One region of the Desulfosporosinus sp. FKA genome, then DNA from elsewhere that is predicted to be linked to it. Evidence: riboswitches for the same ligand, from Rfam matches in the RefSeq annotation. Region 1 holds a riboswitch; the other holds the start of a gene.
What was found. A riboswitch is a leader RNA that binds a small molecule or an ion and turns the genes downstream of it on or off. The one in region 1 is predicted to bind magnesium.
Positions count from the first base shown of each region.

Region 1 (9,987 bases):
CATTTTGTGTTTTTACGATAAATTGGGGTTAAGAATTTTTTTACCATAACCATTTTAAATGTAATATTTGTTATGAGGAAGAGCATTGAAAGAAAGGTGGAAATTATGGATTTAGACAAGGTGTTTTACAAGAATCTCTTTAAGAATCTATTTACTGATCCTTTCGTTGTGGAATATTGGGACGGTGAGTCCGAACGGTATGGTGATGGTGATGGGAAATTCAAAATTATTTTGCGGGAGCCTATTCCTAAATCAGAGATCATTGGAGATTCTTCTTTAGCTTTCGGAGAAGCTTATACCATCGGTAAAATCCAAATCGAGGGAAGCGTTCGGAATGTCGTTGAATTGCTGTATAACAACAACGATAGTTTTTTACATCGAAATCCAACCTCTTTAAAACTTGCCCGATTTCTTTCTAATGGTCTTAAAAGAAGCAAAGAAAATGTTCAGTTTCACTACGATATTGGAAATGATTTTTATCAATTATGGCTTGACGATACTATGACATATTCTTGTGCATATTTTAGGCACCCAGAAGATACCTTAACGAAGGCTCAGAAAAATAAAATAGATCATATTTTACGTAAGCTTAATCTTCAGCAAGGGCAACGTTTATTGGATATTGGTTGTGGCTGGGGAGAATTAATTATTACGGCTGCAAGAAAATACGGTGTTAAGGCTTTAGGAATTACGCTTAGTCAGGAGCAGAATGATAAAGTCTGGGAAAGAATCAACAATGAAGGTCTATACAATTTGGTAGATGTTCAATTACTCGATTACCGTGAGCTTAAAAATCAGACTTTTGATCGGATAGTCAGTGTAGGGATGCTGGAGCATGTCGGTAAAAAACATCTAGGAGAATATTTTGCTACAGTTCAAAGGTTACTTACGGAGGGAGGTATTTCTTTGCTTCACTCTATAACAGGTAGAGACGGAAGAGGAACGAATTCATGGATTGAGAAGTATATTTTCCCCGGAGGATATATTCCCCGTGTATCAGAACTTATTAGGTTTATGGAAGATTTCAATCTTTATTTGCTCGATGTAGAGAGTTTAAGGAATCATTATACACGTACCTTAGAACATTGGGCTCAAAACTTTGAGAAAGCATTACCCATTATCCGAGGTAATAAAGATGAAACTTTTATTAGAATGTGGCGCCTTTATTTAAACGCATGTGCTGCTTCATTTCATTCCGGGAATATTGATGTACATCAATTTATATTTACTAAAGGCCCCAATAACGAACTCCCGTGGACACGAGAGTACATTTATTCACATGTTTCCTGACCACACTATCTATTTTATGGAAAAATATTAAATAGATAATGTGGTGGGAACTGTTGTAAAAGACTACTTCCTAAAATGCTCAAAGCTGCTAGGTAAATTGTAGAATGTATTATGAGCTGGGAATAAAGCCGCTTGGCCAAGATCCGCTTCGATTCTCATTAGCCGATTGTATTTTGCTACTCTTTCTGTTCTCGCCGGGGCTCCGCTCTTTAGTTGCCCAGCGTTGACAGCCACTGCGAAATCAGCAATTGTAGTATCTTCCGTTTCTCCTGAACGATGAGAGATAACGGTCGTGAAACCAGCTTTTTGTGCCATTTCAACAGTATCCATCGTTTCGCTTAAAGTTCCGATTTGGTTGAGCTTAATCAGAATGGAGTTGGCACTACCTTCTTTAATACCCCTAGCGAGACGTTCTCGGTTCGTAACGAAGATATCATCGCCCATAATCTGAATCTTATGGCCTAAGCGCTTATTTAGCTCGTGAAAACCTTCCCAGTCATCTTCGGCTAGACCATCTTCAATTGAAATGATCGGATATTTCGCTACCCATTGTTCATATAAATCCACCATTTCTCCTGCATCCAATGTTCTATTCTCACTGGCAATAATATACTTTCCATCCTGGTAAAAGGAACTTGCCGCCGGATCCATGGCAATAAAGAGATCCTCACCTGGACGGTAGCCTGCTGCTTCGATACCTGCAATAATAACCCGGACGGCTTCTTCGTTAGAAGATAAGTTAGGAGCGAAGCCACCCTCATCACCGACGGAAACATTAAGACCTTTCTCGCTTAAGAGATTTTTTAAGGCATAATATATTTCTGCGCTCATGCGCAGCGCTTCAGCAAAATTCTTGGCTCCTACCGGCATTAATAAGAACTCTTGAAAGTCCAGATTATTAGCTGCATGTTTACCACCGTTTAAAATGTTAAACATTGGAACCGGCAATGTTTTGGCATTCGTTCCACCAATGTATCGATAAAGAGGTAAGTCGAGAAGATTTGCAGCAGCTTTTGCTGCGGCCAATGAGACACCTAAAATAGCATTAGCTCCTAATTTTGATTTGTTGCCGGTGCCATCAAGTTCTATTAGAAGCCGATCTAATTTTCTTTGGTCTACCGTATCAAAACCCTTTATAGCTGGGGCAATAATTTCGGTAACGTTACGGATTGCTTTTAATACACCTTTACCGTTAAAGCGCTTTTTATCATTGTCACGTAATTCCACGGCCTCATAGATTCCGGTTGATGCTCCCGAAGGGATTTGGGTTGTTCCCGAAAAACCACTGGCCAGAGTAATCTCCACCTCTATAGTAGGGTTACCGCGAGAATCTAAAATTTCTCTTGCTTGAATTTCATCAATCTTTGACAATTTAATCACTCCTTTAATTTAGTTTTGCCTAAATTAAAGAGTAAGATTCTCAATTTCGAACAGGGTTATACAGCTACCTCCGTCCCGTAATCTTTTTTGTTCACAAAGTCAATATGCGCGGCTTGCCAACCTAAAAGATTGTTTTAATTAATTTAATCGTTTTAATCTTTGCTAAGTATACTCTTAGTAGAGAGTATTTTAAGCTAGTAAATTATAATTTAGTAACGTAAAGGAGTAGTAAGAATGAATGAGTTAACCCTTGAAAACCTTAATTCTTGGTTCGACCATTACTCACAAGGCTTTCTGTCTGGAAATCCGGAAATTAATCGAAATATTCAGTTCAAGATAGATCATACTGACCGAGTTCGGGAAAATATTATAGCCATAGCACATTCATTAGATTTGAGTGCTAATAACCTACGTATCGCTGAGTTAATTGGGTTACTCCATGATGTAGGAAGATATGAACAGTTTATTAAATATGGTACTTACAGAGATGACATTTCAGAAGACCATGCCGAACTGGGACTTAAAGTTTTAGCTGATAATCAATTATTAAATGATCTATCTGACGAGGAAAAGAATATCGTTGAAACTGCTATAAGATGCCATAACAAATATTCGTTACCTCAAGAACTATCCACAGATTCCTTAATGTTTTGCAAATTAATCAGGGACGCTGATAAATTGGATATTTTTAAGCAAATAATTAATGAGATTGAAAGTCTTTCCGAACGTAGTGAATCATCTCCTGAAGTTATTGAATCAATCCTTAAAGGAAAAGGAGTTTCCTATTCGGGCGTAAAAAGTACTATTGATCTAATCTTGATGAGAATGTCATGGGTTTTAGATATAAATTACGGTTTAACTCTGAGGAAAATTCGGGATATGAAATACCTGGAGCGGATGGTCGATAAACTTCCGAAAACAGAAGATATTCGAAACGTGTATGATTATCTTAATACTTACTTAGAGCGGAGACGTCTTGGCGAAAGAGTTAAGTGAATCCGGATATTTCGCTTAACGTAGACTATTCTCATTATTCCTGATGTTTAAATTGACTGGGGACGCATTGATTTGTTTTGAGGTTTGGTTAGAGACTCGTATGGAAGGGGAGTCATTCAAGTTCAAGGGTCTGTATCTGGTCCACTTGAGAGATTCAGGCCCTTTTTTTTACAGGAAGAAAGTATAACTTCGTTGCATACTTTCTTTTATAATACCAGCGTAGTGACAGTTATCTTAACTAAAGAAGTGGAAGTCCTCAATATATATGGGCTTCCACTTTGTGTATATGTCTATAAAGTATAAGATTTTTACAGTTCCTGAAAGGGTGGTATTGGTGCTTTATTATTTATTTTAGCATATTAATCGCAGCTTCATAGGGTAATACTATAAAGTTCTATTACCAAAATTATATTAGGAAGTTAATATACATCATCATTGACGGATAATGTTGGCTTGACTTTTAAAGATCCATTTCAAAATAAGGTAAAGAAAAACCGCAGGCATTTCTCATCCTTGCGGTTTTAGTAAAGGGTGTTACGTGTATATTTACAATAACTCTCCGTATTTCTTGACAAAAAGGGTTTTAATAGTTTGGGCAAGTGCCATATACGCAACAATTGTAGCGATAAGCCACGGGAAATATATTAATGGTAACGATGACATTTTAAGGTATCCACCAATAGGTGTAAACGGGATAATTGTGCCTACAGCAATAGCCAATGAGGTAAGAAGCAAAACGGGCTTAGACGCACGGCTTTGAATAAAAGGTACTTTCTTCGTACGAATCATGTGAATCACAAGTGTTTGCGACCATAGGCTTTCCACAAACCAACCTGTGTTAAACAGCGTCATAAATCCAGTTTGAGAATCAGGGTTAAGGGTGTGGTAGGCACCACCCAGTATATGGGGGCCAATAATAAAGAACATAAGCAGATACGTTGTAATATCGAAAACAGAACTTGTGGGGCCAATCCACAGCATAAACTTACTGATGGAGGAAGCATCCCATTTGCGCGGAATTTTCAGGTAATAGTTATCCATATTATCCCATGGAATAGAAAGGCAAGAAATGTCATAGATCAGATTGAGGACAAGAATTTGAATCGGCAGCATCGGCAAAAAGGGCAAAAATGCACTTGCAACCAAAACCGAAAACATGTTGCCAAAATTGGAGCTTGCAGTCATCTTAATATATTTAATGATGTTTCCAAAGATCTTTCGTCCTTCGATAACTCCTTCTTCAAGCACCATGAGGTCTTTTTCAAGGAGAATAATATCCGCTGATTCTTTGGCAATATCAACTGCGGTATCAACTGAAATGCCGACATCAGCTGCACGCATCGCAGAAGCATCATTAATACCGTCACCGAGAAATCCTACAGTATGCCCGTTCTCGCGGAGCAGTGTCACAATTCTTGCTTTTTGCTGTGGAGATAGTTTGGCAAATACACTGGTTGATTCTACTTCTAATTTCAGCAGTTCATCATTCATTCCTTCAATATCCGAACCAAGTAAAAGCTTCTCTACCGATAATCCAACTTGTTTGCAAATACAACGTGTTACAGCGTCATTATCCCCTGTCAAAATCTTAACCGCTACACCGTATTCGTTAAGTGCTTTAATTGCCGCCATCGTTGTTTCTTTGGGTGGGTCAAGGAAAGCAAGATAACCCATTAACACCATTTCAGCTTCATCCTTAACGGAGAATACACCTTCTACGGCCGGATTCGTTTTTTGTGCTACTGCAATCACACGCATGCCGTCATCATTAAGCTTGGCAACAGTTGCTAATATTTCCTGTTGGATTTCGGAAGTTAGAGCCACAACCTTACCATTGTATTCGGCGTATCTTGATACAGACAACATTTCCTCTACGGCACCTTTGGTAATAAGTTGTGTTTTTCCTTCACGATCTTTTAAAACAACGCTCATTCTGCGGCGTGTGAAGTCAAAAGGTATTTCATCAACCTTTTCATAGTTGTTTCCGAGATTGTAAAAGGGTTGTTCTTTTGAATGTGCGAGAATAGCAATGTCCATAAGATTTTTCAGCCCAGTTTGGAAATAGCTATTCAAAAAGGCGTGACGTAAAACTCTTACGTCTTCGTTGCCGTGAATATTAAGATGAAGTTCTAAGATAACTTTGTCTTGCGTTAGAGTACCAGTTTTATCGGTACATAAGACATCCATAGCTCCAAAGTTCTGCATAGAGTGTAGATGCTTAACAATAGTTTTTTTCTTGGACATCGAAACTGCACCTTTGGCGAGATTAGTTGTCACAATCATGGGTAGCATTTCAGGGGTAAGTCCTACTGCTACGGATAATGCAAAGAGAAAAGCTTCGAGCCAATCACCCTTTGTAAAGCCATTAATAAACAGCACGATTGGAACCATAAACATCATGAAACGAATTAAAAGCCAGCTTACAGAGTTTACACCCTTGTCAAAGCTCGTCTCCACACGTTTTCCAGTTACTGATTTGGCGATGGAGCCAAAGCAGGTATTATCACCTGTGGCAATCACAACACAGACCGCAGAACCACTGACCACATTACTTCCCATAAATGAAAGATTTTCAAGCTCTAGGGGATTACGTGACAATGCTTTTTGGGTTTGATGAACTAAGCTGCTGTATTTTTCGATGGGCTCGGATTCGCCCGTAAGAGCTGATTGGCTAATAAATAAGTCTTTAGCTTGTAGTATGCGAACGTCAGCAGGAATCATATCTCCTGCAGCTAAATAAACAATATCACCTGGAACAATATCTTCAAGAGGTATTTCCATTCTACCAACACCGTCACGCTCAACAGCAACGGTTGTATGCACCATAGCATTTAGCTTTTCGGCAGCATTATTGGATCGTGTTTCTTGTATAAAACGCAACAATCCACTAATTGTTACCATCACGCAGATAATAATAACAGAAGATGGGTCACGATCCTCTGGTGCTGCTAATACAACATCAGTAAAAAGAGAAATGACGGCTAGGACAAAAAGTACGATGGTAAAAGGATTTATGAAAGCATCGAATATTCTTTTAAGCACAGATTCTTGCTTATCATGGGATATTTCGTTACTACCGTACTCATCTCGTAGAGTGTTAACCATTTCTTCATTGAGACCTTTATACGAGGTTACCATTTCCTTGAAAAGTGTTTCTGTCTCCATTTTACTGGATGCAAGCAATTTTTCAGACATAGGGGATACATTACTTTGTATAGTTTGAATTACTTTTTTCATGGTCTTAACCTCCTAAAATTTTAGTTTAGCTGTTAGACAGCTGACTACAATTTCATGTAGCCCAATAACTTAGGAAGTAAAGACATAAAACACGTAAGCAAAGTGTGCTCAAATCATTGAATTGAATTTTGGCAGCTGTGTGCTTAAATCATTATTTTAGATTTTCGGCAGAGGAACAGAACGAAGACTACGTAATCATTACTTTGGGACCGGTTCCTCTTTTTACTTCGCCCGTCAGGTTTCATGTCCCCACTACTTCCTTCGTCCATTCCTCTCACCTCCAAATAATTTCAGATAGTTTAAATATTGATAAACCAATGCAAAAATCCCTTGCCAAAGCATGAACAATGGCAAGGGAATATTACCCAAGTTACATACACACATAAAAATAGTGTATGACATCGTTCAAGCTTTAGCTTCGCAAGGCGATGAAATTGCATTAGAATATGCCTTGGTTTCGACATATCCTGCTAACCTTCTCATAGTGTCTCCACTACTCCGCGGCAGCAATCCGTATCCCTGCGGTAGCCTCACCTACCGAGTGTTATTTAGTTCATTAGTATTATATTACTGTATTCGATCGATTTCAAGTAAAATTGTTCATATTTGCTTTATATGATCAACGTTATCAACGTATGATTTATTTTTATATTCAGATCTTAATGTATCTTCATAATACGAAGATTTTCTTATGTATCTATAGAATACTCTAAAAATACATTTACTTTGTAGATGGTATCAGCTACGCTGGTATTACCCCAAGAATGGCAGAAAGATAAAAATCATCAATCGTTTAGGTATTGAACCTCCACTCACACAGGAGATTTTAGGGATCACGATTCCCAAAATCTCCGTCTCGGTTCGTCCGGGACGTAATCTTGCCTCAATTATTGAAGTTGCAGTGATGCAAAATAGACTCCGCTTACCTTACTTAGAGCGAAGACTTCTTAAAAAAGATTTCTAAAATTTTTCACCATTTATGACTTTATACCATAAACTAATCATGAGATTGAAAGAAATAATACAGATTAGACAAGCACGCCAGAATAATTGTGTTGATGTAGCTATAATCATAATTTATTTCATTTGGACAAGAATCACAAGGCTAATTAATTAGCGGATGAAGAAGGGTAAACAGGCTAAAGATTTTGGGAGTGGGACATTTCTTAAACCAATTGCACGCCATTGAGGAGGTGTGTCTGGTGAAAAGTCCAAAAACTGCAAAATTAGTATGTATCTATATCCATGAGAATGACCGCTGGAGAGGAAAACCATTATATGTTGCTTTAACCCAGTTATTGCGAGAAAAGAATATCGGAGTTGTCACTGTAATACGTGGCCGAATGGGAGTGGGCCCAAATGGTATTATTAAGGATAACCATTTTTGGCCGATTCATGGAGACTATCCTATTATTCTGGAATGTTTAGATCAGGCTGATCGAATTAATGCAGTGCTCCCGGAGATAAATCGTATGTTAACTAAAGGTAAATATATAGTCGTGGATGGTGAAATGTGGGAAAATAGTAATGGACGTAATTTTGATAGATAACTTTTCCAGTGCCCAAGGTGTTTGGGAAGGTATAGGTGATCAATGGCTCCTAAATAACTAGGAGCCATTAGTATTGCCGCTATAGTATTTTGATAACAAATGATTATTAACTATTGTCGAATTACCATCACTGGAGTATTGGAGTAGCTAACAACTTTTTGTGCGATACTACCGATTAGCATTTTTTTAAATCCGCCTAAGCCTCTGGTTCCCATAACTATTAGGTCAATTTCATTATCCGAAGCATATTTAATAATTGTTTCTGCGGCGTGTCCGCGTTTAACGACCGTTTTAATCTGCAGTTCGTTTTGTTGTCCAAAATCTTTAAGTTCGTTAAGAAGGGGATGTAAGTGTTTCTCAGCCTCATCGACCGTTTCCGCGATCTCATCTATGCTTGGGCTAAAATCTGGAACATGGATAACCGAAAGTATAGTAATCTTAGCGTTAAGCGTAATGGCTAGATCGGCTGCATCACGAAAAGCTTTTTTGCTGCTTGCAGAACCATCAAAGGCTACAAGAATTTTACGAATTTTCATGTGGCAATTCCTCCCTTATTCTTTTGGGTATTGCGTTGATCTCGTTCTTAGATTCACTTGAGTTGTTTTCAGAACTTGGTAAGAAGAATCGTTGGGCGATCATGGTTGGGATTACAGCGCTAAGAATGACGACCGCAATGATGGCACTGTACTGAGCATCTGTAATGTAATGATTCGTTAGACCATACAAGGCAGAGATGGAGCCAAACGTTAATCCGGTACTCATCAATAACGTTGTATACATGCCGTCACGGTTGTTATATTCAAAAATTCTAGTAGCCGGTAGGACGCCGATGAATTTGGCTGCAACTTTGACAACGAGTAAAATGATAATAAGCCCAAAGGAGGCGACAAGAGCTTTTGGTGAGACTAAAGCTCCTGCTTTGATGAAATAAAATGGGGTAAAAGCGACAAAAGCTATGGCTCGCATTTTATGCAGAGTCTCTTTATATTGGAGGAAAAATCCAGCCATAGCCATTCCGATGATGTAGGCCGGTAAGACGGCCTCACTGCCGGAATAAACCGCTAGGAAAGCCAATAAAGCAAGAATAAGAAAGACAAATTTAATTTCCGGTTCACTGACTTTCCCATTATATAGTTTGAAAATCCGGGAAGCTATCGGAGTAGCGATAAATACTGCAAGGGTAAGAATTACAGCAAAACCTAGAAACTTAATAGAAAAACCTGTAAAGAGTAAGCCTAAAGCGAGTACAGTTCCAAGGTCTGTGACAAAGCAAGCTGCTAAAATTGCTTGCCCAAAGCGACTTGAAGAGAGGCCACTCTCGACCATGACGGCATAAACAACAGCAACAGAAGTCGTGGATAAGGCAATCCCTGTAATTTTGGCGGCATTAATATTCCATCCTAGGGCAAAATACGCCACGCCTATGCCTAAGAGAAACGGGAGTAGGAAAGAGAGGAAGCCGATGATAATGCTTGGTTTAAGGTTATCCCTTAAACTATGCGGATCAATTTCGGCACCTGCTAAAAATGTAAGC
Region 1 is NZ_NAHZ01000029.1:97,889-107,875, forward strand. Features, by position in the region: gene B5771_RS13275 (cyclopropane-fatty-acyl-phospholipid synthase family protein) at 106-1,290, shown strand; gene eno (phosphopyruvate hydratase) at 1,354-2,661, opposite strand; gene B5771_RS13285 (HD domain-containing protein) at 2,905-3,666, shown strand; gene mgtA (magnesium-translocating P-type ATPase) at 4,213-6,861, opposite strand; M-box (ykoK) riboswitch at 7,293-7,452, opposite strand; gene B5771_RS24825 (hypothetical protein) at 7,742-7,867, shown strand; gene B5771_RS13300 (DUF190 domain-containing protein) at 8,106-8,453, shown strand; gene B5771_RS13305 (universal stress protein) at 8,564-8,989, opposite strand; gene B5771_RS13310 (cation:proton antiporter) at 8,976-9,987, opposite strand, start outside.

Region 2 (9,987 bases), on a different contig from region 1:
GGCTTATCATAATGAACGGTTCGCTGAACTCGAAAATGTTTCCATATATTACGATGAAAAGGCGGTTTGCGAAGCAATAAGCTTCACAATTGAGCAAGGGGACCGGATTGCCCTTATTGGTAAAAACGGCTCAGGAAAATCAAGTCTTCTAAAACTAATTTGTGGAGAGCCTATTAACTATACGGGTAATTTTCGCAAAGGAAGCCAACTTGTAATATCCTATGTTTCGCAGGACACCTCACATCTTCAAGGTAATTTAAAGGACTATGCTCAAGACAACGGAATCGATGAAAGCCTTTTTAAAACAATTTTAAGAAAGCTTGGTTTCGCCAGGGTTCAATTTGAAAAGAATATCGAAACATTCAGCGGCGGCCAGAAGAAAAAGGTACTGATTGCCAAAAGTTTATGCGAAAAAGCTCATCTCTATATTTGGGATGAACCACTTAACTTTATTGATGTAATTTCTCGTATCCAAATCGAAGAGTTATTGCTTGAATACCAGCCGACTATTTTGTTTGTTGAGCATGATAGGTCATTCAGCGAGAACCTCGCGACAAAGTTTGTAAAATGTTTGGATACCTGTAGATCCTTCTAAACAAACAACAAAGAAAGCGTTTGATCGTTATCTGAAACATATACTAATGCAAACTATCGCGGTCTGTCGCATCAGGAACCTTTTCCAACCAACCATATTCCACCATTAATTCTGCTCCATTCTTGGCCAAGAAAAGAACGTCAGTAACTAAACCACGAAACGTTGATACTAAATCAGACCGAGCACTATTCGTGTCTGCAATTCCATATTCCGTTAAAATATAGCCTATAACAGAAGTCGAATGGGTTAGAATTAATCTATCACTTACTGAGGACTCTTTTGTGTCAGATATAAGAATTTTTGTCATTTTTGGTGTAGGAAGACTCTCCTCCGACAAAAAAGAACTAAGAATTTTTAAATGATCTCTAGCCGTTTCAATTGCTTTAAGAAGATATTTCTTTATTTTCTCTGACTTAACGACCTGACTATACCCGACATGTAACGTCTCAATTAATTCTTTAGTTTCCATTATGGCATAAAGATGGCTTATTTCCAGGGCATTGAGAGGTCTCTTCTTTCCAATAAGACTTCCAAAGTAATCTTTGTCATGAACATAGTCTACTCTGGAAGGAACCTGGATAATCGGGGGTTTATCAATAATTCCTTTTGCTAACAGTACATCAGTAGATTTTTGATGAACCTCTATAGACGTATTCATGCATTCTACAAAAAACTTACGAAAATCCGAACGAGTTGACGCTGCCATAGCATTGCAATAGTAATACAAAACAAATTTTTGCATCAATCTAGTGTACTGGAGTGTAAATGATTCGGAGAAAAGCTCTTTGGCATTGACATCAACATCCTTCTCGCCAAAGGCATCAGGAATCGGGCAATTAATTGAATTCAACAAACCCTCCATAGATGTCACCCGTTGCGTTGAGAAATCAAGAGCTCGCTGTAAAACCATTCGAATATCAGGATCTTTAGCTTTCGAAACATAATCTTTCAAAAAGCAAACAGACATACATTCTGCCAAATATCCAGACCAAAGATAACCGATTTCTGGTGAAGTTGGCAGAATATTAGACACGTTATGTTGAAAGGCTCCAAAAGGAACTTGTTCTTGTTGGGTTGATGCCTGATTGAATTCCTGTATGGTCATTATTTTTTACCTCCTGTTGAATGTAGTAGCTCTTTTACTAGCTTATCCTTCAAGAGGCTTTTTTATGGTTTCCACCCAGAGCAATAACCATATAACTTTTCTAATAAGTTTAATTTTAGAAAAAAAGGAGAGCATGACACTCTCCGTTTCTACTAGTCAAAGCAGCTCAAGTTCGTTCTGATCATATGCAAATTCATGAGTTGAAAAATCTAATTGGACAACAAGGAAGACTCCCATTTCATCTCGATCAACACGAACAATGGTACCCTTGTGATCATTATTTGTTTTAACACGGTTACCTACTTGAAACTTCTTATCTTGCATTAAAAGAGGATTTGTTTCCAATTCAAATATACTTTTTGACATCTTTAGGCCCCCCCGTAATAAATACATCGTTGTGTTCTACCTTCAGCTCTTTAGTTAGCTGCATTTTTTACCACACCCTTTTATTGCTTAACAATGGCCGGGAACTTAGCAATTTTCTTTTAGGTGTCTTAATTTTATCTAAATTCTCAATTTTAATCTGTGATCTAAATCAAATATTTATATGACTTTAGTCATGGCTCATTGATCATCATCAAAAATAAAACTCAAATTGAAGCTATAAATTATTAAAGAGTGATTGATAACTCTTTCAATCACTCTTTAATAATTTAATTGATTTCTTTATCTTGCAAAGATTTAAGTTTTCTTTTTTCTAACGTTTATAACACTTTTAAATAAAGGGACCAATCAAAAGGGCAAGCGTTAAAGCGATTAAAATTATCGTAGTAGTCCATCCAACGATATTATGAAATAACTTGTTCGTATGCTCTCCCATGATCTCCTTGTTATTGATTAAAAGCATCATACAAATTAGTACGACAGGCAGCAATACTCCGTTTAGAACCTGCGACCATAAACTTATCAATATGAGCGGCGCATTCGGTATAAGAATAATCCCCACAGCAATGATCAAGATCGCCGTAAATAATGTATAAAATTGAGGAGCTTCATTTAATTTTTTATCAATACCTGCTTCAAAGCCAAATGCTTCACATACATAAAATGCTGTGGCAATCGGAAGTATCGTAGCCGAAAAGACCGAAGCTATAAATAGACCGAAAGCGAATATTTGAGACGCGAACGTTCCGGCAAAGGGTTCCAAGGCCAATGCTGCATCTTTTGCCTCTTCTATTTTAACACCATTCACATGGAGAGTTGATGCACAGGCAACCACAATAAAAAAGGCAACAACCACTGTGGCAATACTGCCAATAATTACGTCCCACATGGTAAATTTATAATCCTTAATTTCCAATCCCTTTTCTATTACGGCCGACTGCATGTAAAATTGCATCCATGGAGCTATCGTTGTCCCGATTAAGCCGATAACCATCGTAACATAATCGAAATTATATTCTATATCCGGGTGAATAATTGAGCTGCCAATTTCTCCCCAGTTCGGTTTTCCCATGATAGCCGATATGATGTAAGAAAGAAGGAACACACTGAAGATTAAAAATATCTTTTCAGCCATACGATAAGTGCCTTTGACAACCAGAAACCATACAGCAATAGCCACAAGTGGTACCGCTATATATTTGCTGACATCGAAAACCTGCATACTACCCGCTACACCGGCGAACTCCGTCGTTGTATTTCCGATGTCGGCAATGAGAAGACCAATAAAGATAAAAAATGTAATTTTCACCCCGGCGTTTTCCCTAATTAAATCAGCTAGTCCTTTTCCTGTGACCATACCCATTCTAGCGTTCATTTCCTGTACAACGACAAGGGCAACGAAGGCAGGAATCAATGTCCATAGAAGACTATATCCGTAGTGCGCTCCGGCCACCGAATACGTTGTAATCCCGCCGGCATCGTTATCAACACTCCCCGTGATAATACCCGGACCTAATACTGCCAAAAATAAAACCAGATTTCTTAATAAGGATGATTTCTTAGCTTGCGTCATCATATTAATCACCTCCATCTAATTTCTTCTTTTTCTTACGACCAAATCCATGACATCATTAATAATAACCATACCAAGCATCTTCATTTTTTTGTCAACAACTGGAACTGAAAGCAAATTATATTTCGTTATTATTTCATTCAGTTTTTCAATCTTTTCATAATCGTATACATAGATAACATCTGTATGCATGATCTCCTTAAGTTTTACATCAAGTTCAGAAATAACAATATCCCTTAACGAGACTATCGCGATAAGTTTTTCATGATCATCAACAATATACAGATAATAAACCGTATCTGGTTCAGGTTTTAAGTGTCTTAACTCCCTTAACGTTTCGTTGACTGTCATGCTCTGATTAAGAGAAATATAATCTGTAGTCATTAAACTTCCTACCGTGTCATCCGGGTATTCCATCAATTCCCGAACTTCAAGAGATACTTCTTGTTCCATCTCATTTAACAGTTTCTCGGCATCTTCCTCTTCCATCTCATCAAGAATATCTGCGACTTCATCTGCCGGCATTTTCTCAAGAACGTCGGCTGCCTTTTCTACCGAAAGGTTTGCCAAGACGTGTAATTGCGCATCAGTTTCAAGTTCTTCCAGTACATCGGCAGCTTTCTCTTCGTCGAGAGAGTTAAAAATGGCAACCTGAGTATGCCTGTCATAATCTTCAATAATATCTGCTAGATCAGAGGGATGAAGGGTTAAAAGTTTATCATGTTCTTTGGAAAGCGTTAGTCCTACATGGATATAATCTACAGAAGCCACATCATCCCATAAAATCATTTTACTTGGTACGCGAATCCCAAAAGGCTTCAAAATCTTCTTTATCGGTTTAGCAATCCCAATACGTCTCAAAAGGCCATCGAAACCTACATCAACCGCAATCGTAAATATACCGCTTTTAAGAATTGCTAACCTTAAATCATTCACCCTTACAACTTTCCGGCCATCCATATCGACGATTTGCTTGTCTAAAACATGCTTTTTCAGGAACATGGTATTCTCTTTGGCAACTGTCATTTCTTGTAACTGATCACACCGAATAATGTACTGACCCTTATCTTTAAAAATTGATATCCCTGAAAAGTCAATAACTCTAATTTCTCTCTCAAGCTTAACTTTAGCCGCAATCACTTTTGGACTAATCTCGTTTACATCAACAATTAAATCTAATAGTTTGCCTATTGTTTTATGATTACTCGAAATAACTTTATTACCTAATACCCGGCTAAGATAAAACGTTGATACTGACACAATAAATCCCTCCATTTCTTATATGGAGGGATTTTTGACAATAATATATTAGACTTAGATATATAAATAAATCAAAGTCAAAATTCCCTCCACGCTATATTCAAATAAAAGCATCTACCATCAGGGTCTGTGTCCATCATGAACAACCTCCATGTTTCAGACTATAAAGTTGCAATGCAACTGTTACAACTTGCGAAAAATAATAAAACCTTCGCCAGAACTTGAACAACATGGCGAAGGCATAATAATCCCTTGTTAAATCCCGTTCAAGTTTTAGCTCTGCAAGGCAGTGAAATTACATTAGGTTATGCCTTGTTTTTCGACATATCCTGTTGACCTTCTCGAGTTGTCTCCAACTCTCCGCGGCAGCAATCCATATCCTTGCGGTAGCCTCACCTACCGAGTAATTATTAACTTCGCGTTTATTATAATACTTTAGTTGCCTAATTACAAGCACACGAACTCAATTTTTGTGCAATTTGTTTTGTTTTAGTGCATAAACCTTAAATATCTGTACTATGCTCAATGGATTCCTATTTTAAACCAGATATAGCCTTATTTCAAGGAAATATTGTATAACTACCTCAAATGATATCATTCCATATATATGAACAAACTATAAGGCAAAGCCCTGAATTCTAATCAGATAGGAGATCAGAGTTATGAATAACGATCATTCTGTTGCTTTAGAGCATGGATATTATGAAAATAATATAGACCTAGCTACCCCCCGTTAGTACAACGGGGGGTAGCTAGCATAACTTACATTCGTATGATCTCAACTTTAGTATCGAGCGAAGCGACACCTCCGCCAATCGGATCCAGCAATGAGGTATTTTTTAGTTTGGGGTCAATCATGAGCAAGCTGTTTCCTGAGAACCCGGTATCCCGCCCAAGGGCATAGCCCGTTTTCTGCTCAAAAGGCTTTTTAACAGTAAACGGTGTATGGTTATACGGTTTTAGCACAGGAGTTGATTTTCCGTCAATGATGACCGGATGCCCCCCATAAGCAGTATTACCATAGTTGTAGGGTGTTCCCACCGTTCCCGGGCGAATTCCGCCCGTAACCATGATATGGCCGACAACCTCAATAAGTCCTGATTTGATCTTGACTTGATCACCGTCCTGCAACCCGCGCTTTTTAGCATCGATCGGATTAATCCAAAGAAAATTCTCAGGTTTAATCTCCCTTAACCAAACATCGCTGATCGTGCGGTGAGTGGCAATATTCCTCGCCTTCCAGTTAAGAAAGTGAAGCGGCTCACTTTGTTTGACTTCTTGTACATCATACGTGCGAATGCTTTCGTATTTGGGCAAGCCATCAAAATATTGTCCTGTATAGGAATGTTTCGCTCCCGCCGTTTTTTCGTCATAGAATATAGTTTGCCCGTTAAGACGGTATTTGAGGAGGGGCCCCTCATATTCCGCACCTGGATCTTCAAAACGTCCGCCCCGGTTAAGAACCGTGACAACCTTGGCCCACTCTTCCGGTTTAACCGCACTGCGCCAGCTTTTTTCGTCGAAGAATTGACCTAAAGCCGCCTTTCGGGCTTCGCTGAAGACCATAAGTTCTTCGGTTGATGCATCAGGAACCGGAGTTTCAGCAAAAGCAATATTGGCAATCATTTTTAGGTAAAAGTCCTCAACCCGGTCTAACGGACTCCCATCCGCAAAGGCCTTCGCTCCGGCACCCGGTAAACCTAGTTTCTTTAAGATCTCGATGAAAACGTCTTGCGTATCGCGAGGCTCTGGATAAACGCGGGTCACAGGCTGCATGAAGTGTGTCACCTTCAAGGGGAAACTGGGAGTAATTGTTTTCCTGCCCCAGCGTTCCAGATAACTCAGGTCCGGTAAGACAAAATCCGCACAGGAGGTGCTTTCACTTAAAACGATATCAGAAGAAACCAGCAGAGGAATTTTTCGAGGATTAATTAAGGTCTGACGGGTCATATCCCCTGCCGGGAAGGTGAGTATTGGGTTGACCCGGTAAATGAAAAGAGCTTTTAAGGAATACGGATATCCTTCGGCAGCGCTTGGAATCACTTCTTCCGAAGAATTTCCGGCAATCGGGAACCAGGGGCGTTTGGCAGGATAACCGTCTCGTTTAAAGAGACTGCTCTTTTCGTAGGCGGAGGAGCGGCGGCTGATCGGAATCCCCCAGGCCTGATGGGCATTCAGGACCTTTTTCAGATCATAGCGGCCTGTCATATCCTTATGCCGTGCTCCACCGGTCAGGCTTCCTCCCTGCCAATCATGATTGCCGATTAAATGATTCAGCATGTTCACAGCCCGTGCCGTATAATATCCGTTGGCGTGCATGGCGATGCCGCGATAAGCCATGATGGCGACCTTCTTGCCGTGAGACGTAAATTCCTGGGCAAGTTCGATAATTTGTTCCTTCGTAATTCCTGCGATGTTCGCATATTCGTCTAAGGTTTGTTCCATGACCCGTTCTTTATAAAGAGTAAAGGCCGATTTCACATGAATGCCATTAACTACACTATCGACTTCCAGATCGCCCTCAGCAGCCTGACTATGAGCAGCAGGAGTCCCATTCTGCAAAACTACAAATTCGGTATCATCCCCGATTCCCAGATCTTTTGCCCTTAGCTTCGGCTTTTTTTCATCCGAAACATTGATTAAATAGGTGGCATCACTCCAGGTTGGTTCTCCATCTGCCTGGGCCGCTTTAAGGTTTGGATTGCGCAAGTATCGCTCGTCATAGCGTTTGTTCTCAACAATCCAACGGCCTATGCCCAAGGCCAAGGCAGCATCTGTCCCTGCGAGAATCGGCACCCAGATATCGGCTTTTTCAGCGGTCCGGCTCATCCGGGTATCAATAACAGCCATCTTCATACCCCGGGCTAAGGCATTCGTCAACATCGGCGCCAAAAACGTAGGACCCCGATTGGCGACCATGGGGTTTGTTCCCCAAACTAACAGGAATTCCGTGGCGTTCAGGTCGGCATAGAGTCTCTTTTTCGGTTGCTGAGTTATGAAGGAGTGAACTGTTCCAATGACCCCGTTGGCACCGCAGGCCCCGCCGTGATCATCAAAGTTGATACTGCCGAAGCCTTGAAACCAGACGCGGTCGCGCATAAAATCTCGGCGGTCTCCTCCAAGGCAGGCAATTTGATTTGACTTCGGACCAAAATCAGGGTGTTGAGTGTCAATGAGCACATCTTTGTATTTTCTATCAAACTCTTGAGCCGTCATTTGTCCTTTTTTTACGAGATCCCAATCGCCCATCACCTTTGCTTTGCCGACATAGGCCCAAAGGGATTTAAGACCCGGTGTTCCCAAATCAGGACTGCCATTAATAATTTCTTGAATCGCCTGCTCCCAGGTGATGCTTTTCCACTCTCCGCTTCCTCTGGGTCCGACCCGTTTAAGAGGTGTACGGACGCGTAAAGCATCATAAGCAGTCTGTATCCCGGCTTGTCCTTTGAGGCAGGTTCTTCCGCCCCGAAACCCGCGGCCCTCCACGGCCAAGGTGTGCTTACCCTTCGCTGCGCTTAAAGCCGAAGTTCCATAAGGAACCGGACCAAACGGAATCGTCGTCAACGGGCTGTAGGGATTTCCCGCAATTTTTCGGACTAAGCTTGAATAGGGCCTTCCTTTTTCCCCTTCCTCAATGCAAGTCTTAATTGTACAGTGGGAATTGCACTGTTCGCAGGTAGTATAGATCACATTAGCCGCTGTGTAATCTTCATCTTGGCCGCCTACGCCGTGAGGGGTATCGAGCCAAGCATTATTCATCAATTGTCGCAGGGGATCTCCGAGGAACGGTCCGCCAAAAGCCACGGCACCTAAAACTCCCGAAGCTTTTAGAAAGTTCCGCCGGTTCAACTTCATCGAATCCTTTTTCTCTGCCATGGATTATTCCACTCCTTTCTCAAGACCCGCGTGCCCAAAATCTTGACCTGCATCGAATGCATCCAAGCCAACGGCAGCTTCTTGGGTCTTTGCCTCGTATTGATCAATGGGCAGGATTTTCTCACCCAAAGTATAAATAATCATTCCCATCGCAATCAGTCCAAAGCTCGTTACCCATTCGGAAAGGGTCGGGTAATAATTCCCTGGTGGGAGTCCGTTTAAGACAGGGACGATAAAGGGAGGGACAATCATATTGAAGCGAACGCCAACGACTCCAACAATTGTCATGATCGCTGCGGCCAAAACCCACTTTACGGATTGGCGTGTTTTTTTGTAAAAAACAAGAATCAATGGAATCACCATGGCAAGTCCCATTTGAAAAACCCAAAAGGACCACCAGAATGGGCTGGCTGTCATCGTTTTAATCGTTAGGAGTTCTTCACTTTTAAGTCCGTAAAGGCCAATAAGGAATTCATACCACTCCAGTCCGAGCTCAATGGCCAGGAACATTCCCATCAAGGTTCCCAGGGACTGAACCATGGTCCGGTCATGAGGACGATGAAATACCCAATTCTTAATAACATAGAGGGCAATGGAGAGAGCTGTTCCGGAAACGAGAGCCGAAAGAATAAAGATGATGGGGAAAAGTCCACTGTTTAAAAAAGGACGTGCTTTGTCTACGGCAAAAATCGAACCCGTTCCTCCATGGACACCAAAGATTGCGAGGGGTATTCCCACACTTCCTAAGATTTTAAGTAGACGCTTGTCCCAGGCAAGTGATTCTTCTGAAACATCCGTATAGCCAAAAGTCAGGAACTTAGAAAGTTTGGCAAAACGCCCTTGGCCTTCAGACCGTTTGACCAGATCCGGGCGCATTGAATAATAGAGCTCAGTAACTAAGAGCAAAATATAAAGTATATAGAAGTGGATTTCCCACGCCATCGTACTCATGATGTTCCAATTGAGCAGAGAATTAAAGACATGGTCAGGACGGCCGATATCCAAGAAAATAAAGGCGATGGCGGTAATCATACTGGCAATCGCCGATAAAAGAGCTGAACGCCCAATTTCTCCATATTGCTTCATGCCAAAGGCAAAGATCAACGTCGAAAGGAGAAACGAGCCGGCACTCATGCCGATAAAATAAATATAAAAAGCAACCCAAGCTCCCCAGGGAACAGTGTTCGTCAAGTT
Region 2 is NZ_NAHZ01000010.1:87,248-97,234, forward strand. Features, by position in the region: gene B5771_RS01420 (Lsa family ABC-F type ribosomal protection protein) at 1-595, shown strand, start outside; gene B5771_RS01425 (DUF3231 family protein) at 639-1,700, opposite strand; gene B5771_RS01430 (hypothetical protein) at 1,857-2,066, opposite strand; gene B5771_RS01435 (Nramp family divalent metal transporter) at 2,416-3,657, opposite strand; gene B5771_RS01440 (CBS domain-containing protein) at 3,676-4,917, opposite strand; M-box (ykoK) riboswitch at 5,170-5,328, opposite strand; gene B5771_RS01445 (molybdopterin-dependent oxidoreductase) at 5,680-8,793, opposite strand; gene nrfD (NrfD/PsrC family molybdoenzyme membrane anchor subunit) at 8,797-9,987, opposite strand, start outside.
Region 2: another riboswitch for magnesium. It lies ahead of B5771_RS01440 (CBS domain-containing protein); the one in region 1 lies ahead of mgtA (magnesium-translocating P-type ATPase).